4 regions of the Bradyrhizobium sp. SZCCHNRI20481 genome follow, and region 2 is predicted to be linked to each of the others. Evidence: predicted binding sites of a transcription regulator. Region 2 holds the regulator's gene; each other region holds the start of a gene.

Region 1 (4,603 bases), 120 kb from region 2:
CCCTTCCGTCGTAAAAAGCCGTCACCCAAATGACACAACGGCCCAGCAAGTACCGGTTCTGGCACACAAAAAAGGCCGGCGCGAAGCCGGCCTTTCGACACATTCGATTTGCGCGTGCAATCAGTAGCGCGACACGATCGGGCCGCTGAAGTGATAGGAGACGCCGGCCTTGACGGTGTGCACGGTGTCGCTCCACTCGGAGCGATTGGCCGGAACCGCGCTGTACTGAATCGAGCTCTTGCCGAAGTCGAGATAGTTGTATTCGACCTTGGCCGACCAGTTCGGCGCGAACATGTACTCGGCGCCGGCACCGATCGTCCAACCCCAGCGCCAGTTGTTCTGAGCGAAGCTATTCGCCGCGCCGCCATTGAGCGCTGCGTCGTAGCGGTGTTGGAGATCGCCGACGGCAGCGCCGCCGCTGACAAAGAACAGCGCCGGACCCGCAGCCCAGCCGAGGCGGCCCTTGATGTCGCCAAAGCCGCGCAGCCTGGTGAAGTAGGTATCGCCGAGACCGGCGTTGATGACGCCCGACCGGCCGTTGATGTCGGCCCAGTGATAGTCGCCCTCGAGACCGAACACGATGTTGTCGACCTGCCAGTTGTAGCCGACCACACCGCCGATGAAGCCGCCGCTGGTGTTATAGTTCTGGGTGCCGGCAAAGATCGCCGTATTGGGCGCTCCGAAGAAGGTCTCGTTGCTTCGGCCCCAGCCGCCGCCGCCCTGCAGACCGAGATAGAAACCGGCCCAGGTCGGAAGTGGCGCCGGCGCCACCACCGGGGCCTTCGTGTACGGGCGGGCGGCGAGATCGGCGGCTCCCGCCGGCGTCAGCGCCCCCAAAACCATTAAGCTGACAGCTCCGAGAAAAATTCTTTTCATCCCAAGTCTCCCGCGTTGGGCGTCTCCAATTGGTCCCCGGAGACGCACTTCTGTGAAGTTGGTGCGACCACGCTTGCGGCCCCAATCCGTCCAGAAATATACGCTATTCAACCCTGGATACCGTCTCCCAAAAGCCACAGCCGAGGAGGAAGTGCGGCGAGCTAACTTGATGAAAGTTAATCCCTTTTTCGTGAATAGGGAACTTTTTCCTGGTTCCATTTGCGAGGACTTGCGGTTCCGTCGAGTTCCGCGGAACTCGACGCACGGTTGTGGACATATGCGCGCGAACAAAACTGGAACAATGGCCTTCCGCCTGCTATATGTGGATAAGCAATGGACAGGGCGGGTGGACCGCGCGGCAACCGTATAGGGTCCGCCGCGAGAGGAAGGGTTAGCCACCGGACGCCGTGAGGCCGGTGTGGACGGCCGGTCCGATGATCGAGAACCGCGGGAGAGTGGTGATGGCGGGTAGTGTGAACAAGGTGATTCTGGTCGGCAATCTTGGCAAGGACCCCGAGATCCGGCGTACGCAGGATGGGCGGCCGATCGCCAATCTAAGCATTGCGACGTCGGAAACGTGGCGCGACAAGGCGACCGGCGAGCGCAAGGAAAAGACCGAGTGGCACCGCGTGGTGATCTTCAACGAGGGTCTTTGCAAGGTCGCCGAGCAGTATCTGAAGAAGGGCGCCAAGGTTTACATCGAGGGCGCGCTGCAGACCCGCAAATGGACCGACCAGAGCGGTGTCGAGAAGTACTCGACCGAGGTCGTTCTGCAGGGCTTCAACTCGACCTTGACGATGCTCGATGGCCGGGGCGGCGGCGGTGGCGGCAGCTTCTCCGATGACATGGGTGGCGGCGATTTCGGCAGCAGCGGTCCGTCGATGGCGCCGCCGCGCCGCGCGGTCGCTTCGGCCGGTGGTGGCGGACGCAACAGCGACATGGACGACGACATTCCGTTCTGAGGCGCAGGGGCGGCCGCACGACGTTCAGGCCGCTGCCGTCTGACCACGGGGGTGTTGCATGAGCTTCGCACCGCTGCTCGCTGCTGAACCCGCCGTCCAGCTGCACGCCGTCGCCGCGATGACGGCGTTTGCGCTGGGACTCGTCCAGTTCGCGGCCCCGAAGGGGACCTTGCCGCATCGAACGATCGGCTGGGTCTGGGTCGCGCTGATGGCGGCCGTTGCGGTCAGCTCGTTCTGGATCCACACCATCCGGCTGGTCGGGCCATGGAGCCCGATCCACCTGCTGTCGCTCTACACGTTGGCCGTGCTGCCGCTTGCGGTGTGGGCTGCGCACCGCCATCGGGTGGCGGCCCATCGCCGGGCCATGATCACGCTGTTTTCCGGTGCCCTCGTGATTGCCGGACTGTTCACGCTGCTGCCCGGACGGATCATGCACAAGGTGGTCTTCGGGCCCTAGCCAGAGACGGTTCCCGAGCAAGCCTCGCGGAGCCGTGTCATGTGGTTAAGTCCCTGGAAAGGCGAGCAGAAAAAGCGCAGCCCACCTCGGTTTGGGGGTGGCCTGCGGCGCGCTCCTGCGCTATATGATTCCAAGCGATTTTCGCGTGTCAAAACCGACCGGTATCCCCTTTGTCCGATAAAGAAGATGAGAAGCCCGGCGAGCCGGGCGGACCTTCCGACATTCGTCCCGTTTCCATCCTCGACGAGATGAAACGCTCCTACCTCGATTACGCGATGAGCGTGATCGTGTCGCGAGCGCTGCCCGATGCGCGCGACGGCCTCAAGCCCGTGCACCGGCGCATCCTGTATTCGATGTACGAGCAGGGGCACACGCCCGACAAGAAATACGTCAAGTCCGCGCGCGTGGTCGGCGACGTCATCGGTAAATATCATCCGCATGGCGACCAGTCGATCTACGACGCCATGGTGCGCATGGCGCAGGACTTCTCGATGCGCGTGCCGCTGATCGACGGCCAGGGCAATTTCGGCTCCGTCGACGGCGATCCGCCGGCCGCCTATCGATACACCGAAGCCAAGCTCGCCAAGTCGGCGATCCCGCTGCTCGACGACATCGACAAGGACACCGTCGACTTCCAGCCGAACTACGACAATTCGGACAAGGAACCGTCGGTTCTTCCGGCCAAATATCCGAACCTGCTGGTCAATGGCGCCGGCGGCATCGCGGTCGGCATGGCCACCAACATCCCGCCGCACAATCTCGGCGAGGTGATCGATGCCTGCATCGCGCTGATCGACAATCCCGCGCTCACGATCGATGACCTCATCAACATCATTCCGGGGCCGGATTTCCCGACCGGCGGCATCATTCTTGGCCGCGCGGGCGCCCGCTCGGCCTACCATCTGGGCCGCGGCTCGATCATGATGCGCGGCAAGGTGACGATCGACACGATCCGCAAGGATCGCGAGGCGATCATCATCTCCGAGATCCCCTACCAGGTGAACAAGGCCACGATGGTCGAGCGCATCGCCGAGCTGGTGCGCGAGAAGAAGATCGAAGGCGTCGCCGACCTGCGCGACGAAAGCGACCGCGACGGCTACCGCGTCGTCGTCGAGCTGAAGCGCGACGCCGTGCCGGACGTCGTGCTCAACCAGCTCTACAAGTTCACGCCGCTGCAGACGAGCTTCGCCGCCAACATGCTGGCGCTCGACGGCGGCCGCCCGCAGACGATGACGTTGAAGGACCTGCTGACGATCTTCGTCGCGTTCCGCGAGCGTGTCGTCACGCGCAGGACCAAGTTCCTGCTCAACAAGGCGCGCGACCGCGCTCATATCCTGGTCGGCCTTGCCGTGGCCGTGGCCAATATCGACGAGGTCATCAGGGTCATCAGGACCTCGCCCGATCCTGCGACGGCGCGCGAGGCGTTGATGTCGCGCGACTGGCCGGCGCGCGACGTCGAGGCCATCATCACGCTGATCGACGATCCGCGCCATCGCCTGGCCGAGGACGGCACCATCCGGTTGTCGTTCGAGCAGGCCAAGGCGATTCTCGACCTGCGTCTGCAGCGCCTGACCGCGCTCGGCCGCGAGGAGATTTCCGACGAGCTCGACAAGCTCAAGGTCGAGATTAACGACTATCTCGACATCCTGCGCTCGCGGGCGCGGGTTCAGGGCATCATCAAGGACGAGCTCGCCGCCGTGAAGGCGGAGTTCGGCACGCCGCGCCGCACCGTGATCGCCGAGCAGGAAGGCGAGGTCGAGGACGAGGACCTGATCCAGCGCGAGGACATGGTCGTGACCGTGTCGCATGCGGGCTACACCAAGCGCGTGCCGCTGTCGGCCTATCGGGCGCAGCGTCGCGGCGGCAAGGGCCGCTCGGGCATGCAGACCCGCGAGGAGGATTTCGTCAGCCGGCTGTTCGTGGCCTCCACGCACACGCCGGTGCTGTTCTTCTCGTCGCGCGGCCAGGTCTACAAGGAGAAGGTCTGGCGGCTGCCGATCGCGGCGCCCAACGGGCGCGGCAAGGCGCTGATCAACATCCTGCCGCTGGAGCAGGGCGAGCGCATCACCACGATCATGCCGCTGCCGGAGGATGAATCCTCCTGGGCCAATCTCGACGTGATGTTCGCCACCACCGGCGGCAACGTCCGCCGCAACAAGCTGTCGGATTTCGTCGACGTGCGCCGCTCCGGCATCATCGCGATGAAGCTCGACGAGGGCGAGGAGATCGTCAACGTGCAGATCTGCACCGAGCGTGACGACGTGCTGCTCACGGCGTCGGGCGGGCAGTGCATCCGATTCCCCGTCAC
Region 2 (4,603 bases):
GGCGCTCGACGATGATTGCGCCCGTGCCGCGCTGATCGTCACCGCGCGCGCCGTGCCGTCATCCTGCGCGGCGGCCGTCATCGATCGCCAGCGCCTGCAGCAGCAGGGCGCCTTGATGCTGGTGCAGCGGGGCACCGGCTTCTCCGTCACGCCGGTGCGCGCTGGCGGCACCGATCGCCCGTGGTGGCCGGCGCCCGCCGAGGCCGGCGAGTTCGACACGACGCTGACGCCGCGTGCGCCGGTGTCGCGGCTTCAGGACGCGACGCCGCCGGAGACGGAGCAGGGCGAACAGGATTGAGCGCCGGACAGCTCGAACGTGCTGAGATGATACAACGTGCCGAGATGATACTCGGTGTCGTCGGGTCCATCGAACAGCGAGGGACCTTCGACCAGCGTGAACGCAGCGCCCGGATATCGTTGCCAGATGGCGATGTCATCAGCCGTGACCGTCAGCCATCCGAACGCAAGCATGTAGCGGTCGGGCTCGGTGATCCGGTCAGCCTTGTTCCAATCGATCTTGTTGACCGCGGCGGCAAGCTCCCCCGGCACACAATGCTGGCCGAGGGATGTCGTTCCTATTCGATGCGATGCCGGAGCGTGAGGGTCGCCCGAAAGGACCTTGCGCTTGCAGAAACCAAATCTCCCCCGGCCGAAAGCTCGCTCATGACCGAGAGAAATGCGGACGCGCAGGCGCTCAGGTGATGCTGATGCGGCGAATCGGTGTGGCCTGCGAAGCCGGAACGTCCTCCGCCACGCCCGGGCGGCGCTCGGCCGGCTGCTTGCTGACCGGCAATTGTAGCACGGTGACGCGCTGGCCCTCGCAGAGCTGGGTCACCAGCACGTGGCGGCCGTCGGCGAATTCGATCGCGTCGTGATGGCGATCGGGGATGTGCGTCTCGATGCTGTTGAACTTCGCGACGCGCTCGCGGATCGTCCGGGTCCAGAGCCAGCGGCTGTCGTAGCGGACGTCCTCGACAAATGCCAACTCGGTGCCGGGCAGCATGCAGACGGCGACGGTCGGCTCGCTCTCGAGGGCGAAGCCGCGGGTGGCGGTGCCGCGAAACGTCGTCGAGATCAACGTCTCGCCGACCTTGGCGGGACGGGACGCAACCGCATGGAGGCTGTAGTCACACATCGGATCGCTCCTCGTTGAGAGATAGCCGACCCACGCTCCCCCCGGACAGGCGCAGGCCTCTATCAGAGTGGACATCGATGGTGATGTTAGCGCGCGCTTCACGGCAATTCTGCGCTGATCTGCACCGCGTGCGCCCGCGGGCGATCACAAGCGTTTGAGCATGCCGCGCTGCACATCCTGAGGTGCATTCGCGTGTGACCAATTTCGATCGGCGGCGAAGCGCGTGCGCCCGTCGCCGATCGACCGATCGCGTCCGCGATCAGTACTTGCGATACAGCCCGACCAGCTTGCCTTGGATCTTCACCCGGTTCGGCGGCAGGATGCGGACCTCGTAGGCGGTGTTGGCCGGCTCCAGCGCGATCGATGCGCCGCGGCGGCGGAAGCGCTTCAACGTCGCTTCCTCGTCGTCGATGAGCGCTACCACGATGTCGCCGGTGTCGGCGGTCTCGTTGCGCTGGATCAGCGCCATGTCGCCGTCGAGGATGCCGGCATCGACCATGGAGTCGCCGCGCACCTCGAGCGCATAGTGATCGCCGTTGCCGAGCATGTCGGCAGGCACGCTGATGGTGTGGCTGCGCGTCTGTAGCGCCTCGATCGGGGTACCGGCGGCGATGCGGCCCATCACCGGCACCGCGACGGGGCGCTCGCCATCGTCCAGCGCGGGACTGCTGGTGCGCACCTTGCCGAGATTGCCCTCGATCACCGATGGGGTGAAGCCGCGGCGGTTGTTGGCGGCCTGTGACAGCTCGGGCAGCTTGATCACCTCGATCGCGCGGGCGCGGTTGGGCAGCCGGCGGATGAAGCCGCGCTCCTCGAGCGCCGTGATCAGGCGATGAATGCCGGACTTCGAGCGCAGATCGAGCGCATCCTTCATCTCGTCGAAGGACGGCGGCACGCCGGCTTCCTTGAGCCGCTCGTTGATGAACCGCAGAAGTTCGTACTGTTTGCGCGTCAGCATCTCGACCTGGTCCCCAGTTTGTTGTCGTCCGAGTCCAGGAGCTGCGCCTTGAGCACAAACCGGCTGAGAGCGCCTTGGAGTCGGACCATCATCGCGTCGCCCGCAACATACTAAAAACAAATCATGAACGGACACTATATGTTCGATGTGTGTTCCGCAATCCTTAAATTGTAGTGAACGGACCGGGCTTTGCCGGGGGGAAACGGCCTAGCTCGGCAGGCGCAGGATCTCGCACGGGCTGCCGGCGGCGGCCTTCGGCGCAAACGCCCGCCGGATCACCAGCGCCTGCGAGAGCGCGAGATTGCCGAGCAGCGACGAATCCTGCTGGGTCACCGGCGTTGCGATCAGGGTGCCGTCGGCGCGCTCCTCGAGCTGCGCCCGCAGATAGTCCTCGCGCGAATCGTTGGCCCCGAGTTCGCGGCCGAGCAGGGCGGTCTCGCGTGGCATGCGAGCTTCGTCGCGGCCGAGCAGCCGCCGAATCAGCGGCACCAGGAACAGGATGGCGCAGACATAGGACGACACCGGATTGCCGGGCAGTCCGATCACCCTCATGTCGCCGAGCCGTCCGTGCATCATCGGCTTGCCCGGCCGCATCGCGATCTTCCAGAACGCCATCTCGACGCCCTCGGCTTCGAGCGCCTGCTTGACGAGGTCGTGATCGCCGACCGAGGCGCCGCCGGTCGTGATCAGGATGTCGGCCTTGGCCTCGCGCGCCCGCCGGATCCCGGCGATCGTGGCCTCCATCGTATCCGCGGCGATGCCGAGATCGATCGGTGTCGCGCCCTCGCTGCGCACCAGCGCCCGCAGGGCGTAGCCGTTGGAATAGACGATCTGGCCCGGGCCGGGCGTCGAGCCAGGCATCACGAGCTCGTCGCCGGTGGCGAGCAGCGCCACCTTCGGCCGGCGCCGCACCGGCAGTGCCGGATGATTCATGCTGGCCGCCAGCGACAGGTCGCGGTCGCTGAGCCGGCGGCCCGCCTTCAGCAGCACCATGCCCTCATGAAAGTCGACGCCGGCGGGCCGGATGTGCCGGCCCTTGATCGCGGCCTCGGTGATCACGACGTGGCCATCTTCGGCGATCGTGTCCTCCTGGATCACCACCGCGTCGGCGCCCTCAGGGACAACGCCACCAGTGAAGATGCGCGCCGCCTCGCCGGGTCCGACCACGCGATCGAACGGCCGCCCCGCCGCGACCTCGCCGATCACCCTCAGCCGCACCTTGGCCTGGGCTGCGTCCGCCGCGCGCACGGCGTAGCCGTCCATCGCCGACATCGCCTCGGGCGGCTGCGTCCGCAGCGCCGCGAGGTCGCGGGCCAGGATGCGGTGATGGGCCTCGTCCAGCGTCACCAGCTCCTCGGCCAGCGGCTCGGCGCCGGCGAGCACGGCGGACAACGCATCAGACACCGGCATCAGGGCCATGAGAGTTCCTTCGGACGGAGACGGCAGATCGAATGAGTCGCCTTCTAACCGAACGCGCACGGCCCGGCCAAGGGCTCAGGCCGCTTCCTGCCTTCTGATCGTCTGATGTTGGCCGCGTCCGGGCCGCTGCCTCACGACCGCGCGAGAAACCCTGCAATCAGTGCGCAGAAGGTCGACCGCAGTGCCAAGGCGTTGGCCGATGCGCCGTTCCGATTAGCTCCCGCCCCGCGTTCTATCCAGCAGCCGCGCGACAGGCGGCGCGCTCGGTCGTGTGCAGGATGTCCGCCACCATGTTCCGCAGCCAGACCGATGCTGCATCACGATCGAGCTGCAGCGGCCAGACCATCGAGACGGCCGGCAGCCGCAGCTTCAACGGCGCGGGACAGAGCGTCAGCCCAAATCGCGGCCCGTAGAGCTTTGCCATCCTGGTCGGTATCGTCGTGATCACCGGTGATGCGGCGACCGTCGCCAGCACGCTGAGGAATTCCGAGGAGGCCGAGACCACGTTGAGCTCGGTCCCGATCTCATCCAGCGCCGCCTCCAGACAGCCCTGCAGGCTGTTGGTCAGCGTCACCAGCGCGTGCGGAAGCGACAGATAGTCGGCGAGGCTGATCGGCGTTTTCATCGCGATGCGCTTTGGATTGTAGACGCAGCTCAGCGCCTGCTCGAACAGGAGCTGGGATCTGTGCCGCTGTGCGACGGCGTCGAAGCAGCCGACCGCGACATCCAAGGCTCCGTCGTCGAGCAGGCGATGCACCTCGTTACGTTCGGTCGGCCGGCTGAGAAGCCGCACGCCGGGCGCCGTTCGACGGAGCACCGCGGTGAGCTCGGGGATCAGCAGCAGCTCGACCTCACTTGAAAATCCCAGGCGGATGGTGCGCTGCTCGGTCGCCGGGTCGAACTCCGGTGCGGCATGCAGCGCTGCCTGCATCTGCCCCAGCGCCGCCCGAACCGGCCCGGCGAGCACCGCAGCCTTTGGCGTCGGCTGCATGACGGCGCCGACGCGGACGAACAGCTCGTCCTGCAGCAGCACGCGAAGCGTCGACAGCGTATGGCTCATCGCAGGCTGACCCACCTTGAGGCGTGCGGCC
Region 3 (4,603 bases), on a different contig from region 2:
CGGTTCTTGGCGGGATACCAGAGCACGTAGATACCGGTGGTCCACTTTGCGAAGGCCGCAGCAAAGCGGTCCGCGAGCCGCTCGAACTCATCCTTCGCCTCGAACGCCGGATCAATCAGCACCACGCCCCGGCGCTCGTTCGGCGGCACGAAGGCGGGCAGGGCGACCCAGCCGTCGAGATCGACGACGCGGGCCTGGGTGTCGCGGCGCAACTGATCGATCAGCTGCTTGCGGGGGATCGGCGCGAGCTCGCACAGGGTCATGCGGTCCTGCGGCCGCAGCAGCGCGCGCGCGATCAGCGGCGAGCCGGGATAGGCGACGAGCTCGGCCTTCGGATTGAACGATCTGATGATGTCGAGATAGGGCGACAAGAGTGCATAGGCCTGCTCGGAGAAGCGCGCCTGCAGCACGCGAGCGATGCCGGTGAGGAACTCGCCACTGCGGATGGCCTCGTCGCCGGTGAGATCGTACAGGCCTGCGCCGGCATGGGTGTCGATCACCCGGAACGCAGCGGGCTTCTCCTGGAGGTAGACCAGGATGCGCGTCAGCACGATGTGCTTGATGACGTCGGCAAAGCCGCCGGCGTGAAAGGCGTGTCGGTAGTTCATGCGGTACGAGTTACGCCGTTCCGCGTCAAAAGGGTACCCCGTCGATGCGCCGGATGGATCCAGAGAGCATCGGATCAGCGCCGCGGCGAGAGGCGCCGCAGGCCGACCCACTGCGGTCGCCCCGCTAGCCGCCGCGCACCGGCGGCATGTTGACCTCGTCGCGCCGGCAGGCCTGGCGGTCGATCTCGTCGCAGTTGCGAAACTCCAGATCCTTCGACAGGCAGATCCGGACCTCGCTCAGCCTGGTGCGGTTGCAGGTGACGGCAATGCCCGATGTCGTGAGCTTGGGGTTGGCCTTGATGAAGGCCTCCTCGACCGCCCCCGGCGCCACCGTCTTGGCCTCCGCGAGATCGAGGAATTCCGGCGGGATCTTGATGGCGGCGCGGGCCTTGCGGATGATTTCGAAGTAGGCCTTCGCGGACAGGCCGGCGCAGGTGCCGTGCTTGTCCCACTCGTTGTAGATCAGGCCCGGCGCCGGCATCAGGTCGAGCATCGAGGTCATGATGTTGCGCGGCAGGCGCGGCGCCGGCTGCTCGCAATATTCGGGGTAGCCGTTCTCGTATTGCGGCCACAGCCCGTGCACGACGAACGAGTAGGGCCGGCCGCCGCACTGCTGGGACCGGTTGCCGCGGCCGCCTCGTTCCTCGGCTTCGGCACAGTACGAGGGCGACCAGGATAGCGAGAGAACGTAGAAGTCGAACGCGCCCGGCGCGTTCTGGCGACGGTCCTGCGCCTCGGCGGAGCCAGCCGCGAGCACACCCACCAAGAGGGCAAAGCAGGCGATCGTTATGGACAACAGGACGGCAGGTCGGCGCAGGCAATCGAACATGGCGAACTCCCCGGACAATGCCAGGAGCCTAGCAGCGCGTTGGAACATTTCAAGAACAAAATGGCTGCCCCGAGGCAGCCATTCGTCAGCCGGCCGCCCGCGCGAGCGGCCGATGGTCCGACAAAATCGAATCAGGGCTTGGCGGCGCGGCAGGCCGGATTGAAGGCCCAGTTGCGATCGAGGCCGACGACGCAGAACTCGACGCCCTGGTCATAGCCGGCGAAGCCGCCATCCTCGATGATCGAGAAGTTGACGGTGCGCGCCTTGCCGTCGCTGATCATCACGCTGCCGGTGCAGAAGCGGCGCGGAATATTGTCGGACTGCCAGGGGCGGAAGGCGATCTCATGGACGTTGGCGACGCCGGTGATCGTCAGCGAGGAATTCCAGAAGGTGCTCTCCTTGTCCTGGAATCGCGACACGATGGTCGGAATGGCCGCCTCGCAGGGGGCAACCCGGCCTTCGTACTTCGGACCGGAGAGCCAGAAATTCATTTCGAGCGGATTGGCGGCCTGAGCCGGGGCGGTGGCGACGATAGCGGCAAGCAGCGCGCCACAGGCGGCGCCGAACATCTTGAAAGGTGAGCTGAAGTCGCGCATGGGCCGTCCGCAAGGCTGATCCGGGAGCGTGGACCGTGCCGCGGCGGCCACAGGAGGTCAAGTGCAACGCGGCAACACTCCACGATTAGTCCTGTTAACGCGAGGCTGGTGTTCTTTTCTTGACCGCACAGGACCTTTAGGATGGCAGGCCAGCTCAAGGAGAATGCAATGCGGACGCTGAAGGCCGGACTCGTGAAGACTGCAGGCCTCGTGGCCGTCGGGATGCTGCTGGCTACCGCATCGGCCCACGCCGACGTGGTGCCGCCCTTCAAGGGCAACGACACCGGCGGCATCATCGCCTACCAGCTGGCCCAGCGCACGGATGCGCGCCAGCTCGCGGTCGATCATTGCGCCTCCTACGGCAAGGTCGCGAAGTTCCGCGCCGTCGATGCGCGCTATGGCGGCTACGTCTCGTTCGCCTGCCGCTGGGTGCCCTATGGCTCGGCGCAACGGCCGCTGCGGACGCTGTACTAACGTTCTCCTAATTGCCATCTTTTGGCGGCATTCGCTCCGACATCGCGCAACGAGCCGGAACGGAACACATGACCTGCACACGCACTGCCATCGGCCTTCTGGCCTGCTGTCTCCTCAGCGTGACCGCGAGTCACGAGGCCCGTGCCGTGGACCTGCCGGTGCGCAAGGCGGGCCTGTGGGAATTGAAGATGGTCAGGTCCGGCGGCCAGCTGCCGGAGATGACCATGCAGCACTGCACCGACGAGACCACCGACAGGGACATGAACAACATGGCCTCGCCGATGGCGCAGCAGGTCTGCTCCAAGCAGGACATCCAGAAGACCGCAACCGGCTATGTCAGTGATGCCGTCTGCAGCTTCGGCGGCATGAACACGACCTCGCATGCCGACATCACCGGTGACTTCAACTCGGCCTACACGGTGAAGACCACCTCGCGCATCCAGGGCGGTGCCGCCGGCGCCGCCAAGGAAACCGCGATGACCATCGAGGCGAAGTGGCTCGGCGCCTGCAAGCCCGACCAGAAGGCCGGCGACATCGTCATGCCCGGCGGCATGAAGATGAATGTCAAGGACGTGAACAAGCTCAAGAACCTCATTCCGGGCGCCAAGCAGTAGGCGGGCGGCCGTTGCGTTTGGCGGCACGGGCGCAGAGACATGGATCGTCGCTCGTCGCTCATTCGCGGACGCAAAGCACGATCTTCCCGATGTGTCGGCTGGTCTCCATGCGGGTGTGCGCATCGGCCGCCTCGGACAAGCGATAGGTGCTGTCGATGTGCGGCCGAATGGCCGTCCCGAGAAGGGGCCAGACGCGTTGCCGCAGGTCGGCCGCGATGCGTCGTTTGAGGTCCAGTGCCGTCGAACGCAGGAACGCGCCGGTGATGCTGGCCCGGCGCGCCATCAAGCCGCGCAGCGGCACCGCCAACTCGTTCCCATGTCCGGCTGAGAGCAGGGCGATCCGTCCGCCCGTTGCGAGCGCGGCAAGGTCCTGCGCGATGTGAGCGCCTGCGGAGGTGTCGAGGATGCAGTCGACACCGCGCGTCCCCGTTGCCGCGCGGATCTGCTCGGCGAGATCAGGATCGGCGTAGTCGAACACGGCGCTGCAGCCGAGCCTGAGCGCCGCGGCGCGCTTCTCTGCGGTGCCGGCGGTGGCGATGACGGGATGACCCAGCGCGCGCAGGAGCTGGATCGCGATCGTGCCGACGCCGCTGCTGCCGCCATGAATCAGGGCGGTCTCGCCGGGCGCCATGCGCATCAGCTCGAAGAAATTGAACCAGGTCGTGAACAGCGCTTCGGGCAGGCCGGCGCCTTGGATCCAGTCGAGGCCGCTCGGCAAGTCCAGGGCAAGATGCTGATCGGTGGCGACGTATTGCGCGTATGAGCCGCCGTCGGTCAGCGCGATGACCGCTTCACCCAATCGTCCCGGAGGAGCGTTGGCACCGCAGGCTACGATGCGCCCCGAGACTTCCAACCCCGGCACAGGATTGGGCTCCCGCGACGGCCCGGCCGCGCGCTGGTTGCAGTCATGACGGTTGATGCCGGCGGCCGCGACTTCGATCAGCACGTCGTCCGGCCCGAGGCGCGGGACCGGCCAGTCCTGTCGCTCCGACAGGACCTCCGGGCCGCCCGCGGCGGTGATGATGACGGCGCGCTGATCGTCCGGAATCATGCTTGGTCGCTCATGCGCTCACTTGCCGACCAGGCTGCACTTGCTGCGGTCGAGCGGGCGAAACGCCTGATCGGGGGCGATCTTCGTCACCAGCTTGACGAAGTCCCAGGGGCCCTTCGATTCGGCGGGAGTCTTGACCTGGACCAGATACAGGTCGTGCACCATGCGCTGGTCGTCGCGGATCTGGCCGTGGTCCGCATAGGCGTCCGAGACCGGCGTCGCCTTCATCCTCGCCATCACGCTTGCGCCGTCGTCGCTGTCGGCATCCTTCACCGCCTGCAGATAGTGCCGCACGGCCGAATAGACCCCGGCCTGTATCTGTGACGGCATCGCCTTCCGGCGCGCGTAGAACGCGTCGGAGAAGCGGCGCGCGGCGGGGGAGGCATCCTCGAAGAAGCTGGTGACGATGAGATCGCCCTGCGTCGCCTTGA
Region 4 (4,603 bases), on a different contig from region 2:
GGGTATGCTCGATCAGCGCATCGCGAAATTTCTGCTTCACGTGGGCCGCCGACACGCTGAGGCCCGGCACGCGTTCGATCGCCTCGATGGCGAGGTGGAAACGGTCGAGCTCGTTGAGCACGACCATGTCGAACGGCGTCGTCGTGGTGCCTTCCTCGATGAAGCCGCGCACATGCATGCCGGCATGGTTGGTGCGGCTGTAGGTGAGGCGATGGATCAGATACGGATAGCCGTGATAGGCGAAGATCACCGGCTTGTTGGTGGTGAACAGGCTGTCGAAGTCGCGGTCGCTCAGGCCGTGCGGATGGTCCTGTTTCGGCTGCAGGGTCATAAGATCGACGACGTTGACGACGCGGATCTTCAGGTCGGGCAATTCCTTGCGCAGCAGGTCGACGGCCGCGAGCGTCTCCAGGGTCGGGACGTCTCCGGCGCAGGCCATTACCACGTCGGGCTCCTCATCGGCGGGCTCGGTGCCGGCCCAAGACCAGATGCCGATGCCGGCGTCGCAATGCGTCGCCGCCTCCTGCATCGACAGCCATTGTGGCGCGGGCTGCTTGCCGGCAACGATGACGTTGATGCGGTCGTAGGTGCGCAGGCAGTGGTCGGCGATCCACAGCAGCGTATTGGCGTCCGGCGGGAAGTAGATGCGGACGATATCCGCCTTCTTGTTGGCGACGAGGTCGACGAAGCCGGGGTCCTGATGGCTGAAGCCGTTATGGTCTTGCCGCCAGACATGCGAGGTCAGGAGATAGTTCAGCGACGCGATCGGGCGCCGCCACGGCAGCTCGCGTGACACCTTCAGCCATTTGGCATGCTGGTTGAACATGGAATCGATGATGTGGATGAAGGCCTCGTAGCAGGAGAACAGGCCATGGCGGCCGGTGAGCAGATAGCCTTCGAGCCAGCCCTGGCAGAGATGCTCGCTCAGCACCTCCATGACGCGGCCGTCATGCGCCAGATGGACGTCATAGGGCTCGATGCCCTCCATCCACACGCGCTCGGTGACCTCGAACACCGCATCGAGCCGGTTCGACGCCGTTTCGTCGGGACCCATGATGCGGAAGTTTCGGGTCTTCGCATTCAGCGTGATCACGTCGCGCAGGAACTTGCCGAGCTCGCGCGTCGCTTCAGCGATGGTCTGGCCTGGTGAGGACACCTCGATCGCGAAAGCTTGATAGTCCGGCAGCTTGAGCTCGCGCTTGAGCAGACCGCCATTGGCATGCGGATTGGCGCCCAGGCGTCGCTGCCCTTTCGGCGCCAGCGCCTGCAATTCCGGCCTGAGGCGGCCATGGGCGTCGAACAGCGTCTCCGGCTCGTAGCTCTTCAGCCAGGCTTCGAGCAGCGCGAGATGCTCCGGCTTGCTGCGGGGGTTGGCAATCGGCACCTGATGGGCGCGCCAGAAGCCTTCGACCTTGAGGCCGTCGACCTCCTTCGGCCCGGTCCAGCCCTTCGGGCTGCGCAACACGATCATCGGCCAGCGCGGCCGTTGGATCGTTGCATCCGGCTGACGCGCATTCTGCTGGATGGAGCGGATGCTCGCGAGCGCAACATCGAGCGCGTCCGCCATCTGCCGATGCATCGCCTTCGGCTCCGCGCCTTCGACGAACAGCGGCTCGTATCCGTAACCTTCAAACAGGCATTTGATCTCGGCATCGCCCATGCGGCCGAGCACGGTGGGATTGGCGATCTTGTAGCCGTTGAGATGCAGGATCGGCAGCACCGCCCCGTCATGGACCGGGTTCAGGAACTTGTTCGAATGCCAGGACGCGGCGAGCGGGCCGGTCTCGGCCTCGCCGTCGCCGACCACGCAGGCCACGATCAAATCGGGATTGTCGAACGCCGCACCATAGGCGTGGACCAGCGCGTAGCCGAGTTCACCGCCTTCATGGATCGAGCCCGGCGTCTCAGGCGCGGCATGGCTCGGGATGCCGCCGGGGAAGGAGAACTGCCGGAACAGCTTGCGCAGGCCATCGGCATCGCGCGTGATCTCCGGATAGATCTCGCTGTAGGTGCCTTCGAGATAGGTGTTGGCGACCATGCCCGGACCGCCATGGCCGGGGCCGCAGATGTAGATGACGCTGAGATCCTGCGCCTCGATGGCGCGGTTGAGATGGGCATAGATGAAGTTCAGGCCGGGCGTCGTCCCCCAGTGGCCGAGCAGGCGCGGCTTGATGTGCTCCGGTTTCAGCGGCTCGCGCAGCAGCGGATTGTCCAGCAGATAGATCTGCCCCACCGAGAGATAATTCGCCGCGCGCCAGTAGCGATCGAGCAGGTCGAGATCGTCGGCCGGGGTGGTCTGTTGGGGAGAAGTGATCTGCATGGGACCTCGCTTGCCTTCCGCTTCGCGCCTGCGGGATACTTTATGAGAGTAACGCCGCACCGTCCTGTTCCAGCGCACTTGCAGGATAGAACAGGAATGTGATGGCGGGCCTTGCGCCCGCGCAGAGCATGTGTGCGCCTTCGTTCTATTTTGTTCTTGTAATGTTCTGTTTGCGTGCTATGTCTTGGCCATGAGCCGAGCATCTTCACATGCCCTCAAGCGCCCGCCGGTCCCGGTGCCCTCCGAGCCGGCGGGCGCGCCTTCGTCAGGTCCTGGGAAGGACTTTCCCGAACTTGCGGTCGCCATCGAACGGGGCCGGCGCCGCGGCCGGGGTGCCCAATCCAACGCGAGCGGTCGCTACGAGGCGGAGGCCCGCGTTGTCTTCGATGATGGCTGGCAGAGCCTCGAGGAGCTGCCGCCGTTCAAGACGACGGTCGCGACCGACACCTCGCGCAAGGTCATCACCCGCAACGACTCGCCGGACATTGGTTTCGATCGCTCGATCAATCCGTATCGGGGCTGCGAGCACGGCTGTGTCTACTGCTTCGCGCGGCCGACCCATGCGTTTCTCGGGCTGTCGCCTGGTCTCGACTTCGAATCCAAGCTGTTCGTGAAGCCGGATGCGCCCGCGCTTCTGGAGAAGGAGCTGGCGGCCAGCGGCTACGAGCCGCGGATGATCGCGATCGGCACCAACACCGATCCCTATCAGCCGATCGAGCGCGAGCGGAAGATCATGCGCGGCATCCTCGAGGTGCTGGAAAAGGTTGGCCATCCCGTCGGGATCGTCACGAAGTCGGCGCTGGTGATGCGTGATGCCGACATCCTGGCGCGGATGGCCAAGAAGAACCTGGCGAAGGTTGCGATCTCCGTGACCACGTTGGATCCGAAGCTGGCGCGCACGATGGAGCCGCGGGCCTCGACGCCGTCGAAGCGGCTGGAGGCGCTGCAGGCGCTGTCCAAGGCCGGCATTCCGACCACGGTGATGGTGGCGCCGGTGATCCCGGCGCTCAACGACAGCGAGATCGAGCGCATTCTCGATGCCGCCGCCCATGCCGGCGTCAAGGAAGCGGCCTATGTGCTGCTGCGGCTGCCGCTGGAGGTGCGCGACCTGTTCCGGGAATGGCTGCTCGAGCATTATCCCGACCGCTACCGCCACGTCTTCACCCTGATCCGCGACATGCGCGGCGGCCGCGATTACGACTCGCAATGGGGCACGCGAATGAAGGGGACAGGCCCGATGGCCTGGATGATCGGCCGCCGCTTCGAGATCGCCTGCGAGAAGCTCGGGCTGAACAAGCGTCGGACCAAGCTGACGACCGATCATTTCGTCCGGCCGAAGGGCGGCGGCCAGCAGCTCAGCCTGTTCTGAAGCGTGCGGAGAGTAGGTGGAGAGTAAGTGATGGGCGCACAAGCGAGCGTTCCGCGGTTCACCGTCATCACACTCGGTGTGTCCGAGATGCGGCGGAGCATCGCCTTCTATACATTGCTCGGCTTCGTCCGAAAATTCCGCGCGACCGGCGAGGCCGTGGCATTCTTCGAGACCGGCGGGACGGTGCTGGCGATGTACCCGTGGGGCGCGCTCGCCGATGACGCGGGCGTGCCAGACGCACCGCGTCCACAGGCGTTCCGAGGCGTGACGCTGGCATGGAACTGCCGCTCGGAGGCTGAGGTCGATGCGGCGCTTGCGTCGGCGGTGGAGAAAGGTGCGATGCTGCTGAAACCGGCGCAACGGACCGACTATGGCAGTTATAGCGGCTATTCTCCGATCCGGACGGTCATGTCTGGGAAGTGGTGGTCGCGCCGGGGATTGATGTCGGCGAGGATGATCGAGTGCATCTGCCGGCGTAGTCGGTCGCCGGCAGGGGGCGAATAGCGGGGAATTGAGGCCCGTTCGGGTTGCGCCGCCGCCAGCCGTTTCGCACCATGGCGGCCATGATTCGCGATCAGTCAAAGAAGCCGGGCAGGGCGAAAGCAGCGAGCCGTGCCGTGGCGAAGAGCGCCCCTGCAAAGGCCGCGATCAAGCCTGCTGCCCCGGGTGCTGCCGGCAAGTCGGGCGGCAAGGGCGGCATCGCGGTGGCGCCGCCGAGCTTCCGGCGTGAGCGCGCGCTGTTGAAGCAGGGCGTCTGGCCGGTCGCGGGCTGCGACGAGGCGGGACGGGGGCCGCTGGCCGGTCCGGTGGTCGCTGCGGCTGTGATTCTCGATCCTGCGCGCATCCCCAGGGGTCTCGATGATTCCAAGCGCCTGAGCGCGGAGCAGCGCGAGGCGCTGTTCGACAAGATCTGC

What was found. The regulator LexA, encoded in region 2, represses DNA repair genes until DNA is damaged. The targets are predictions, from matches to a motif close to TGTTCNNNNTGTGTTCNG.
Region 1: QX132_RS03730 (single-stranded DNA-binding protein) is a predicted target of LexA. The motif match lies at 1,160-1,177, and genes of this name have one in related genera.
Region 3: QX132_RS14445 (ribonuclease T2) is a predicted target of LexA. The motif match lies at 1,478-1,495, and genes of this name have one in related genera.
Region 4: QX132_RS21455 (PA0069 family radical SAM protein) is a predicted target of LexA. The motif match lies at 2,472-2,489, and genes of this name have one in related genera.

Annotation. Positions count from the first base shown of each region.
Region 1 is NZ_JAUEUE010000002.1:257,248-261,850, forward strand. It holds gene QX132_RS03725 (outer membrane protein) at 121-876, opposite strand; gene QX132_RS03730 (single-stranded DNA-binding protein) at 1,338-1,838, shown strand; gene QX132_RS03735 (DUF2306 domain-containing protein) at 1,897-2,295, shown strand; gene gyrA (DNA gyrase subunit A) at 2,466-4,603, shown strand, end outside.
Region 2 is NZ_JAUEUE010000002.1:134,729-139,331, forward strand. It holds gene QX132_RS03120 (ComEC/Rec2 family competence protein) at 1-298, shown strand, start outside; gene QX132_RS03125 (hypothetical protein) at 253-549, opposite strand; gene QX132_RS03130 (hypothetical protein) at 695-1,135, opposite strand; gene lexA (transcriptional repressor LexA) at 1,395-2,093, opposite strand; gene glp (gephyrin-like molybdotransferase Glp) at 2,301-3,512, opposite strand; gene QX132_RS03145 (LysR family transcriptional regulator) at 3,745-4,603, opposite strand, start outside.
Region 3 is NZ_JAUEUE010000007.1:378,855-383,457, reverse strand. It holds gene QX132_RS14450 (23S rRNA (adenine(2030)-N(6))-methyltransferase RlmJ) at 1-608, opposite strand, end outside; gene QX132_RS14445 (ribonuclease T2) at 733-1,437, opposite strand; gene QX132_RS14440 (hypothetical protein) at 1,569-2,033, opposite strand; gene QX132_RS14435 (hypothetical protein) at 2,202-2,507, shown strand; gene QX132_RS14430 (DUF3617 domain-containing protein) at 2,576-3,121, shown strand; gene QX132_RS14425 (NAD(P)H-quinone oxidoreductase) at 3,180-4,172, opposite strand; gene QX132_RS14420 (ABC transporter substrate-binding protein) at 4,191-4,603, opposite strand, start outside.
Region 4 is NZ_JAUEUE010000013.1:33,035-37,637, forward strand. It holds gene QX132_RS21450 (phosphoketolase family protein) at 1-2,320, opposite strand, end outside; gene QX132_RS21455 (PA0069 family radical SAM protein) at 2,511-3,689, shown strand; partial or broken gene QX132_RS21460 (VOC family protein) at 3,720-4,168, shown strand; gene QX132_RS21465 (ribonuclease HII) at 4,244-4,603, shown strand, end outside.